One region of the Streptomyces sp. EDA2-14 genome, then DNA from elsewhere that is predicted to be linked to it. Evidence: riboswitches for the same ligand, from Rfam matches in the RefSeq annotation. Region 1 holds a riboswitch; the other holds the start of a gene.
What was found. Region 1 has a riboswitch for cyclic di-AMP ahead of ACY34M_RS26290 (transglycosylase family protein). Riboswitches for the same ligand answer to the same signal wherever they lie in the genome.

Region 1 (4,841 bases):
GAGCGGCGGGCCTGCCGCTTGCTCTGCGAGCGGTAGACGCGCTCGGCGGTCTGCTCGCCCAGGATCCGCAGGCGGGTGGCCGTGGAGAAGCGATCTTTGGAGTCCCTGTCTCGGACCTTTCCGGGCATCGCCTGCTCCGCCTCCCCGTCGCCGCTCACGGCTCACGTACGTACGTCCCCGCACACGGTACGGGACCGAGTGCGGGGACGTACGTAACTGCCTACTGCCTCAGGGCAAGCCGTCAGCCCTTGAAGCGCGGGAAGGCCGAGCGACCGGCGTAGACCGCCGCGTCGTCCAGGATCTCCTCGATGCGCAGCAGCTGGTTGTACTTGGCGACGCGCTCGGAGCGGGCCGGGGCGCCGGTCTTGATCTGGCCGCAGTTCGTGGCGACGGCGAGGTCCGCGATCGTCACGTCCTCGGTCTCGCCCGAGCGGTGCGACATCATGCACTTGAAGCCGTTGCGCTGGGCGAGCTCGACGGCGTCCAGGGTCTCGGTCAGCGAACCGATCTGGTTCACCTTCACGAGCAGGGCGTTCGCCGAGTTCTCCTCGATGCCGCGGGCCAGGCGCTCCGGGTTGGTGACGAAGAGGTCGTCGCCGACGAGCTGGACCTTGTCGCCCAGCTTCTCGGTGATGACGTTCCAGCCGGCCCAGTCGTCCTCGTACAGCGGGTCCTCGATGGAGACGAGCGGGTACGCGGAGACGAGCTCCTCGTAGTACTCCGTCATCTCGGCGGCGGAGCGCTCCTTGCCCTCGAACTGGTACTTGCCGTCCTTGTAGAACTCGGAGGCGGCGACGTCGAGCGCGAGGGCGATCTGCTGGCCGGGAACGTAACCGGCTTCCTTGATGGCCTCGAGGATGAGGTCGAGGGCCTCACGGTTCGAGCCCAGGTTCGGGGCGAAGCCGCCCTCGTCGCCGAGGCCGGTGGCCAGGCCCTTGCTCTTCAGGACCTTCTTCAGCGTGTGGTAGACCTCGGCGCCCCAGCGCAGGGCCTCGGAGAAGGACTCCGCGCCGATCGGGGCGATCATGAACTCCTGGATGTCGACGTTGGAGTCCGCGTGGGATCCACCGTTCAGGATGTTCATCATCGGGACCGGCAGCAGGTGCGCGTTCGGACCACCGAGGTAGCGGAACAGCGGCAGGTCGGAGGCCTCGGAGGCGGCGTGGGCGACGGCGAGGGAGACGCCGAGGATGGCGTTGGCGCCGAGCGAGCCCTTGTTGTCGGTCGCGTCCAGGTCGAACATCGCCTGGTCGATCAGGCGCTGCTCGGTGGCGTCGTAGCCGACCAGCTCCGGGCCGATCTGCTCGATGACGGCGAGGACGGCCTTCTCGACGCCCTTGCCCTGGTAACGGTTGGGGTCACCGTCGCGGAGTTCGATGGCCTCGAAGGCACCGGTGGAGGCACCCGACGGGACGGCGGCACGGCCGGTGCTCCCGTCGTCGAGGCCGACCTCGACCTCGACCGTGGGGTTGCCTCGGGAGTCCAGGATTTCCCGGGCTACGACGACGTCGATGGACGGCACGAGCATCTCCTTCTGGAATGTGACGCAGGCTATGCGGGCGGCTGCTCGGATCCGTGTCGGATCCGTGGGCCCGCCCCCTGAGCGTAACCGGCTCGCGGGCATCGGCCATCCGAACGCCCGTCTCATGGACAACGCCGTGAGCGAAATGTTTCCTAACGGAACAAAAACAGCGACCTTCGTCCCGGCTGTGCCGGGGCGAAGGTCGCCGAAGTGAGCGGCCCGTGGGGACGGGGGGCGGCGGGACTCGGCGTCCGCCGATGCCGAGTCCGTGCCTGGTGGTCCTGTGCGGACCTGTGGTCCTTCTAGGGACCGAACGCTTCTTAGCTGAGGTGCAGCTGCTGACCCGGGTAGATCAGGTTGGCGTCCTTGACGATGTCCTTGTTCTTCTCGAACACCTGCTGCCAGGTGGTGCCGTGCGCCTCGGCGATCTTGCTGAGGGTGTCACCGGACTTCACCTTGTACTCGCCGTCGCCCTTCTCGACCTTGTTGCCGGTCGGGGTGGTGACGGTGTCCTGCTTCGGAGCGGCCTGCTTCGGGGCCTCCTGCTTCGGGGCCTCCTGCTTGGGGGCCTCCTGCTGCTGCGGCTGCTGGCGCTGCTCGGAGCGGTCGGCGCGCTGCTGGGTGTCCTGCTGCTGCGAGGACGAGTCGGCCGAGCCGCCGTCGTACGAGGCGGAGGACAGGCCCGTGCCGCAGTTCGGCCAGGCGCCCTTGCCCTGCGAGGCGAGAACCTTCTCGCCGACGGCTATCTGCTGGGCCTTGGAGGCCTGGTCGGCGGTGGAGGCGTACTGGTCGCCGCCGTAGGCGGACCAGGTGGAGGACGAGAACTGCAGGCCACCGTAGAAACCGTTGCCGGTGTTGGTGGACCAGTTGCCGCCGGACTCGCACTGCGCGACCTGGTCCCACTCGGACGAGGTGGCGGCGGAGGCGGAGGTCGCACCCATCAGCGGCACGGCGACGGCGGCAGCGGCGACACCGCCGAGCGTGGCGACGCGGACGGCCTTGGACGGGCGGCGGTGCTTGTTCTTGCCGGAAAACAGCATGGAGAAATCTCCTCACCGACGCCTGCGAGGTGAGCTGTCGGGTTCGGGCCAGTGAGTGCCCGGCAGCCGCATCCTTGTGCGCTGCTTCACCCCAAGCCCGTCCGGTCTCCCGGAAGGGCGCTTACCTGGGTCCCCCGCTCCTGCCTACGGCGCTTACGCGTCGACTGTTCCCGTAAGGACGTTGGCAGGATTCGGCGTGACGTCCTTCGGGGCCCGCTGAGGCGAGCGGTGACGACCGTAAGCAGTCGATCCGCCCGATTTCAAAGTTGATCAGGGGCTTTGAGACCCATGTCTCACTCGACCTACAACGGACAAAGCCCCTTCAACCAACCCGAACCCGAGCTACTTTTTGTCCGTTCCATCCCCAAGGTCCAGGCTCTGACCAGGAAGGATGAGGTCTGGGTCGGTACCGACCGTGTCCTTGTTCCGCTCGTAGAGCGCGTCCCAGCCGCCGGTCACGTCCCGGGCCTCCGCGATGTCCCACAAGTTGTCGCCGGCGCGCACCGTGTAGGCGTCGCCGTCGCGCTTCTGCTCACGGGAGGCGTGACGACCCTCACCCGTACGGGAGTCGGAGCCGTCGTCGGTGGCGCGGTCGCCGCGGTGCCGGCCGGCGGACGCCTCGTCGGACTCCGTGTCGGACGTCTCACCGGACGGCGAGGCGGAGGGCGCGGCCGACCCGGAGGCCTCTTCGTCGTCGGCGTCAGAGGGTGCGTGGGACTTGTCACTTGAGGCGCCCGGGGAGTCCTCCGCCTTATTACCGGAGGTATCGCCCGACGCGTCCGCGGAGGGACTGTCCGAGGCCTCGGCATCGGCCTCGTCGTCCGTCGCGTCTGCGGAGTCGCCGGAATCCGCCTTGCCGGTGGCGCCGTCGGCCGACTCCTTGCCGGTATCGGCGCTCGCGTCCGCGTCGGCGTCGGACGACTCGGAGGGCTGCGGGGACGCGGAGACGCCCGGGTCGACGTCCGCCGAGCCGTCGTCCTTCGTGAGGTCCGCGGTGAGCGAGCACATCGGCCAGGCGCTCACACCCTCGTCGTCGAGCACCTTCTCGGCGACGGCTATCTGCTGGGAGCGGCTGGCCTGGTCGGCACGCGGGGCGTAGTCGAGCCCGCCGTACTGCTCCCATCTCTCCTGCGTGAACTGGAGACCGCCGTAGTAGCCGTTGCCGGCGTCCAGGCTCCACTGCCCGCCGCTCTCGCACTCGGCGAGCTTGTCCCACGCCTGCGTGGTCGCGGCACTCGCGCCGCTCGCGGCGAACAGCGGGATCGCGATGGCGCTGCCGGCGACTCCGGCCGCGACGACCAGAGCAGGGGCCTGACGGGGGCGACGGTGACGACCGTTCCCGGAGAGCATGCGGTTGCCTTTCGCGAGACTGATGCTGCTACGCGCGACGGGTGGTGCAAGTGGTGCGGGTTGTGCATGTGTCGCGATGATCCGTGAACGTAGCGGCACTCGAACGCCTGTCACAAGTCGATGCAGCGTAGATCACGTGAAAGTCACAGTCTTGACGAGCCGTCACTTCCGCTCGGGGGTGAACTCCACGGGGAGCGAGTGCAATCCGGACATATGAGGGTGGCGGGCTGACTGCTCACGCCACCCTCGTGACGCGTCCGATCAGGCGGCGCGCCCGTCATCGCCCCCGGTTCGCCGGGCGACGACGCCGGTGTCCGGGGCGGTGTCGGACACAAATCCGGCGACGATCCGGAAGGGCGGCAAGGTCGAACGCTGATGCGCCGACTCTCCTCGGCTGTTGCCGGAGCACTGGAGCTTTCCCTGTAGTCGCAACGGACAAATCCCAGAGCCGTGCGGACTTGTCGGCGCCGAGCCGGGTGGTCACGCTCGACTGGCCGTGTCGGCGGGCCCGGACGGCCGCTGGGACTCGGCTTGCGGAGTGAAGACCACCGGCAGGCTCCGGAGGCCACGCATGATCAGGCCGCCACGCCACCTGAGCTCGGTCGGATCCACCGCCAGGGCCAGGTCCGGAATGCGGCGGAACAAGGTCGCGAATGCTGTACGGCCCTCCAAGCGTGCGAGCGGGGCGCCCAGGCAGTAGTGGATGCCGTGGCCGAATCCCAGATGTGGGTTCTCTCTGCGTGCGAGATCCAATGCATCCGGATCCGAGAAGCGCGCCGGGTCCCGGTTGGCGGCGGCAAGGACGACCAGAACCGGGTCGCCCACGGAGATCAACTGGCCGCCGATCTCCAATGGCTGTGTCGCAAAGCGCCAGGTGGCCATTTCCACCGGCCCGTCGTAACGCAACATCTCCTCAATGCCTGAATCGA
Region 2 (4,841 bases), on a different contig from region 1:
GGGGTCGGCGAGAGGGATGGCGCTTGGGTCACGATTGCTCCTGGCGAGGACGGCACGAAAACAACAGAGACAGCACTGACATCGACCGCGAGGCCTGCTGGGGCCGCGCTTACCCCCTGCCGACCTACTTATTGACTGAATAGACAGTCAGTAGTGGAACGTGACGCGACTGTGACCCGTGCGACGGGAAGCCGTCAAGAGGTGTGCGCCGGAACGAATCGGGCCACGGGAACAACTAGGCTTGCGGCGTGACCAGAGTCCGGTTGAGCGTGCCCGAGCGGCGCGAAGAGCTGCTGCGAGCCGCCATCGAGCAGATCGAGGTGCGCGGGGTCGCCGCCGTGCGCATCGCCGACGTGGCATCGGCGCTCGGCGTGAGCAACGCGCTGGTGCTGTACCACTTCTCGACGAAGGAGAAGCTCGTCGCGGCCGCGTTCGCGCACGCGGCCGAGGGCGACCTGGCGCATCTGCGCAAGCTGCTCGGCCGCCGCACGACGGCCCTGAAGCGGCTGCGCGCCGCGGTGCGCTGGTACGCGCCGACGGGGCAGGCCAAGGGCTGGCGGCTGTGGATCGAGGGCTGGGCCGCGGCGCTGCGCGAGCCCGCGCTGCGGGAGGTCACGCGGGACCTCGACCGGCAGTGGAAGGCGGCGCTCGCGGAGGTGATCGCCGAGGGCGTGGCGGCCGGCGAGTTCGGCTGCCCGGACCCGATGGGGGCGGCGCTGCGGCTGACGGCGCTGCTGGACGGGCTCGCCGTGCAGATGACGGCGTACGAGGGCGAGCGGGGCACGGTGTCGCGCACCCGCATGCAGGAGTGGGTGGACGAGGCACTCGCCCGCGAACTGGGCCTGGATCGGGCGGAGTTGACGGGGGCGGGGCGCTGACGGGAGACCGTCAGCGCCGCCGTACCGCCGCGAGGAAAGGCGTCAGGACGCGGACTGCAGGTGCGCCTTGACGGTGTGCGGGTCGACGAAGCCCTTGGCCTGCACGCGGTCGCCGGAGGACTCGCCGCGCAGCCGGCGCCCGATCCAGGGCACCAGGAACTCGCGGGCCCAGTGGATGTCGTCGCGCCGCACCTCGAACGTGCCGCGCGGCGGCAGCATCGGCCACGCCTGCTCGGGGTCGGCCGGCACCTCGATGCCGAGCGCCTGCCCTGCGCGCAGCGCCACCCGCGTGTGCCCCTCGGGCGAGAGGTGCAGGCGGTCCTCGTCCCAGGCCCGGCGGTCCTGGATGGACTTCAGGGACCACAGGTCGAGCATCGCGCAGCCGTACCGGTCGGCGATGGCCCGCACGTGCATGTTGTAGGTGGCGATCTTGCCGCGCAGGTGCTTGAGCACCGCCACGTCACGGGTGTCGAAGCCGGTGGCCAGCATCACGGTCCCGGCCGAGTCGGCGAGGGTGGCGACGGCCTTCTCGAAGCGCTCGGCCACGTCGTCCGGGTCGGTGCCGGGGCGGATGATGTCGTTGCCGCCGGCGACCAGGGTCACGAGGTCGGGGGCGAGCTCGACCGCCTTGGGCACCTGGTCGGCGACGATCTGGTCGAGGAGCTTGCCCCGCACGGCCAGGTTCGCGTACTGGAAGGTGTCCTCGGGCACGCGGTCGTCCAGGAGGACGGCGAGCCGGTCGGCCCAGCCCGCGAAGTTCCCGTCGGGGCCGGGGTCGCCGACGCCCTCGGTGAAGCTGTCGCCGACGGCCGCGTAGGACCGGATCGTGCCGTTGAGTGATTCCGTGAGTGCTCTCGATTCGTGTGCCACCCACGTATTTTCGCTCGCGAAAAGTGACCTACGCCATCGTAGGTAGGGGTTGACGCGTGGTGAGATACCCCACTCGCGATCCGGGGAATAAGTGCGCGCACGCGATTCGGCGCCCGGAGGGAATTCCCTCCGGGCGCCGAACGGAGCGGGCCGACGAGCCGCTACGACAGGTCTCAGGCGGTGACGCCGTGCTCGCTCAGGTAGGCGATCGGGTCGATGTCCGAGCCGTAGTCCGCGGTCGTGCGGACCTCGAAGTGCAGGTGCGGTCCGGTCACGTTGCCGGTCGCGCCGGACTTGGCGATCTCCTGGCCGGCCGTCACGGTCTGGCCCTGGGAGACGCCGATCGAGGACAGGTGGCCGTACTGGGAGAAGTGGCCGTCGGCGTGCTTGACGACGACCTCGTTGCCGTACGCGCCACCGGAGCCGGTCGACACGACGGTGCCGTCGGCGATCGACTTCACGGAGGTTCCGGTGGAGACCGAGAAGTCGGCGCCGGTGTGGCTGCCGCTGGACCACATGGAGCCGGAGTTGCCGTAGCCGTGACCCTGGGCGCCGTCGACCGGCGCCACGTAGTCGCCGGAGGCGGTGGTCTTGGCCTCGGCCTGCGTGGCGGTGGCCTTGCCCTCGGAGTCGGCCTGAGCCTCGCCGCCGAGGGTGAGCTTCATGCCGATCTCGATGCGGTCCGCGTCGGAGCCGACGACGCCCTTGTTGTCCTCGTACAGCTTCTTCCAGCCGCCGTCGACGTCCTGCGCCTTGGCGATCTTCGAGAGCGTGTCACCGGACTTCACGGTGTACGTGGTGGTGTCGGCGGTGGCGCCGGAGGTCGCGGCCGAGGCACTGCCGGCCCCCATGAGCGGGAGCGCGATCGCGGCCCCGCCCGCGGTGGCGACGGCGGCGACGCGGGCGATGCGGCGGGAGGTCGAAAGACGGTGCTTTCCCTTGGCGGGCATGGGTGTTTCCTCTCCGTCGCCTACGAGGTGAGCTGTCGGGTTCGGGCTGGAGATGCCCGGCCTCGCCCGCGGTGCGGACTCGGCTTCACCCCTAGCCGCTTCGGGAAATCCCTCCACGGCGTCGTGCGTGTGGGTCCCCCGCTCCTGCCGTGACGGGTTGTCGAAAGGGAATCCGGGCGGCGGCAGGACTAGGCGTTCCGACCGGAGTGATTGGTGACCGTAGGCGAACCGCAATGTCGACGACAACTGCCGAATTCACTTGCGGTCGCAATTCCTTGGGTTTCCGGGGCTTCCCTGTGTCACCCTGCGTCGACATTCTCCGCTTTACCAACGCCATACCTTCGGGAATTACTGGGGAGGCAATCCGGGCCGACTGCCACGCAGCGTCACGAACATGAGGCCGGTCACGCACACGCCCACAAGCCCCTCCGATCCGGGCACAGTTGCTACATATCCGGGCGAATCGGACAGATGGTTGCCTCTGGAACCGATGTCGTATCGTCAGGAGCGCGCCCGCCGGCGACTCAACGCCGGTGCACCGATTGGGAGGAGCCCCTGTGACGCAGCACGCACCGTCCACCGAGCCCGAGCTGACCGGAGTGCGCAACTTCCGCGACGTGGGCGGCCTGCCCACCGTGGACGGCCGACGCGTGCGCCAGGGCGTGCTCTTCCGCAGCGGCCACCTCGCCCACGCCACGGCCGAGGACGCGACCTTCCTGTCCTCCCTCGGCCTGCACACGGTCTTCGACTTCCGCAACGCGGCCGACCGGAAGCTGGAGGGCCCGGACGTCGACCTCCCCGGCGTGCGCAATCTGAACCTGCCGCTCAACGACCCGGCCGACGGCGCCGAGTTCTGGGCCATGGTCCGCGACGGCGACATCCAGCAGCTGCGCACGATCCTGTCGGAGGGACGCGCGGCGGAGCGGCTCGTCGAGTCCTACCGGACCATGATCAAGGAGCGCACCGGCGAGCACAGCCGCATCCTGCACTCGCTCGCCGAGGACAGCCTGCCCGCACTGATGCACTGCGCGGCGGGCAAGGACCGGGCGGGCCTGTCGATCGCGGTGACGCTGCTCGCGGTGGGCGTGGAGCGCGACGCCATCGAGGCGGACTACCTCAAGTCGAACGAGAAGCACCGCCGCTACAAGGTGCACCGCACCGCCGCGTCGAAGGACGCCTACTCCGACGAGGTCATGGAGCTGCTCAGCCCGCTCTTCGACGCCCGCGTCGAGTACCTGAACGCGGGCCTGGAGACCATCGAGGAGCAGTGGGGCAGCACGGACCGCTACCTCGAAGAGGGCCTGAAGGTGACGTCCGCGACGCGCGAGCGGCTGCGCGAGCGCCTGCTGGACTGAGCGCCGCTCCCGCCGGGCAGCCGCGTCAGCGGCTGCCGCCCAGCGTGAACAGCAGATAGATGAACGCGGCCAGAGCGTGCCCCGCGAAGACGTACACGAGGACCCGCACCAGGATGCCGCGCGGCAGCTTGTCCTCGATGTCGCGGCGGTCGGGGCGCGCGGTCGGCCCGGTGGTGTCACCCATGGCGGTTCTCCTTTACCGGTCCCGATGCCGGGCCGAGGCACAGCGCGGCCGTCGGGCTCTGCAGCAGGGTGTGGACGAAGAGGAAGTCGACGCCGCCCTGGTCGACGGCGGCGATCCGGTGCGGGGTGAGCGAGTCGAAGTGCGAGCTGTCCCCCGGATCGAGCCGGTAGGACGTGTCCCCGAGCCGCAGCCGGAGCCGCCCCGACAGCACGTACAGCCACTCCTCGCCGGGGTGCACGCGCACGACGTCGCCCTGCGAGCCGTACGGCGCGTGGACCCGCAGCGCCTGCATGCCCCGGCCGTGCGAGCCGGCCTGCTGGTACGTCCAGCCGCCGGCCTCGGTGGGCTCCAGGGTGCCGCCGCGGACGACCGCGTCCCGGTCGGCGGGGGCCTCGCCGAGCAGCTCGGAGACCGTCGTACCGTAGATGCGGGCGAGGGAGAGCAGCATCGGCAGCGAGGGCTGGCGCTGTCCGGTCTCCAGGCGGGAGAGGTGCGCCGGGGACAGACCGGCGGATGCGGCGGCGGCCTCCAGGGTGAGGGCGGCGCGGCGGCGCAGTTCGCGGAGCTGGGGCGCGACGGCGGGCAGTTCCGGGGATTCCGGGAC

Region 2: it holds a riboswitch for cyclic di-AMP, as region 1 does, so the genes downstream of both, ACY34M_RS18830 (M23 family metallopeptidase) here and ACY34M_RS26290 (transglycosylase family protein) in region 1, are expected to answer to the same signal.

What each region holds. Positions count from the first base shown of each region.
Region 1 covers NZ_JBUEGE010000012.1:142,101-146,941, reverse strand. Annotated here, with positions in the region: gene ACY34M_RS26300 (FtsB family cell division protein) at 1-128, opposite strand, end outside; gene eno (phosphopyruvate hydratase) at 242-1,522, opposite strand; gene ACY34M_RS26290 (transglycosylase family protein) at 1,843-2,562, opposite strand; cyclic di-AMP (ydaO/yuaA leader) riboswitch at 2,567-2,724, opposite strand; gene ACY34M_RS26285 (LysM peptidoglycan-binding domain-containing protein) at 2,905-3,912, opposite strand; gene ACY34M_RS26280 (cytochrome P450 family protein) at 4,393-4,841, opposite strand, start outside.
Region 2 covers NZ_JBUEGE010000006.1:228,934-233,774, forward strand. Annotated here, with positions in the region: gene ACY34M_RS18815 (APC family permease) at 1-32, opposite strand, end outside; gene ACY34M_RS18820 (TetR/AcrR family transcriptional regulator) at 249-878, shown strand; gene ACY34M_RS18825 (SGNH/GDSL hydrolase family protein) at 921-1,748, opposite strand; gene ACY34M_RS18830 (M23 family metallopeptidase) at 1,922-2,698, opposite strand; cyclic di-AMP (ydaO/yuaA leader) riboswitch at 2,701-2,871, opposite strand; gene ACY34M_RS18835 (tyrosine-protein phosphatase) at 3,256-4,053, shown strand; gene ACY34M_RS18840 (DUF6126 family protein) at 4,079-4,237, opposite strand; gene ACY34M_RS18845 (helix-turn-helix domain-containing protein) at 4,230-4,841, opposite strand, start outside.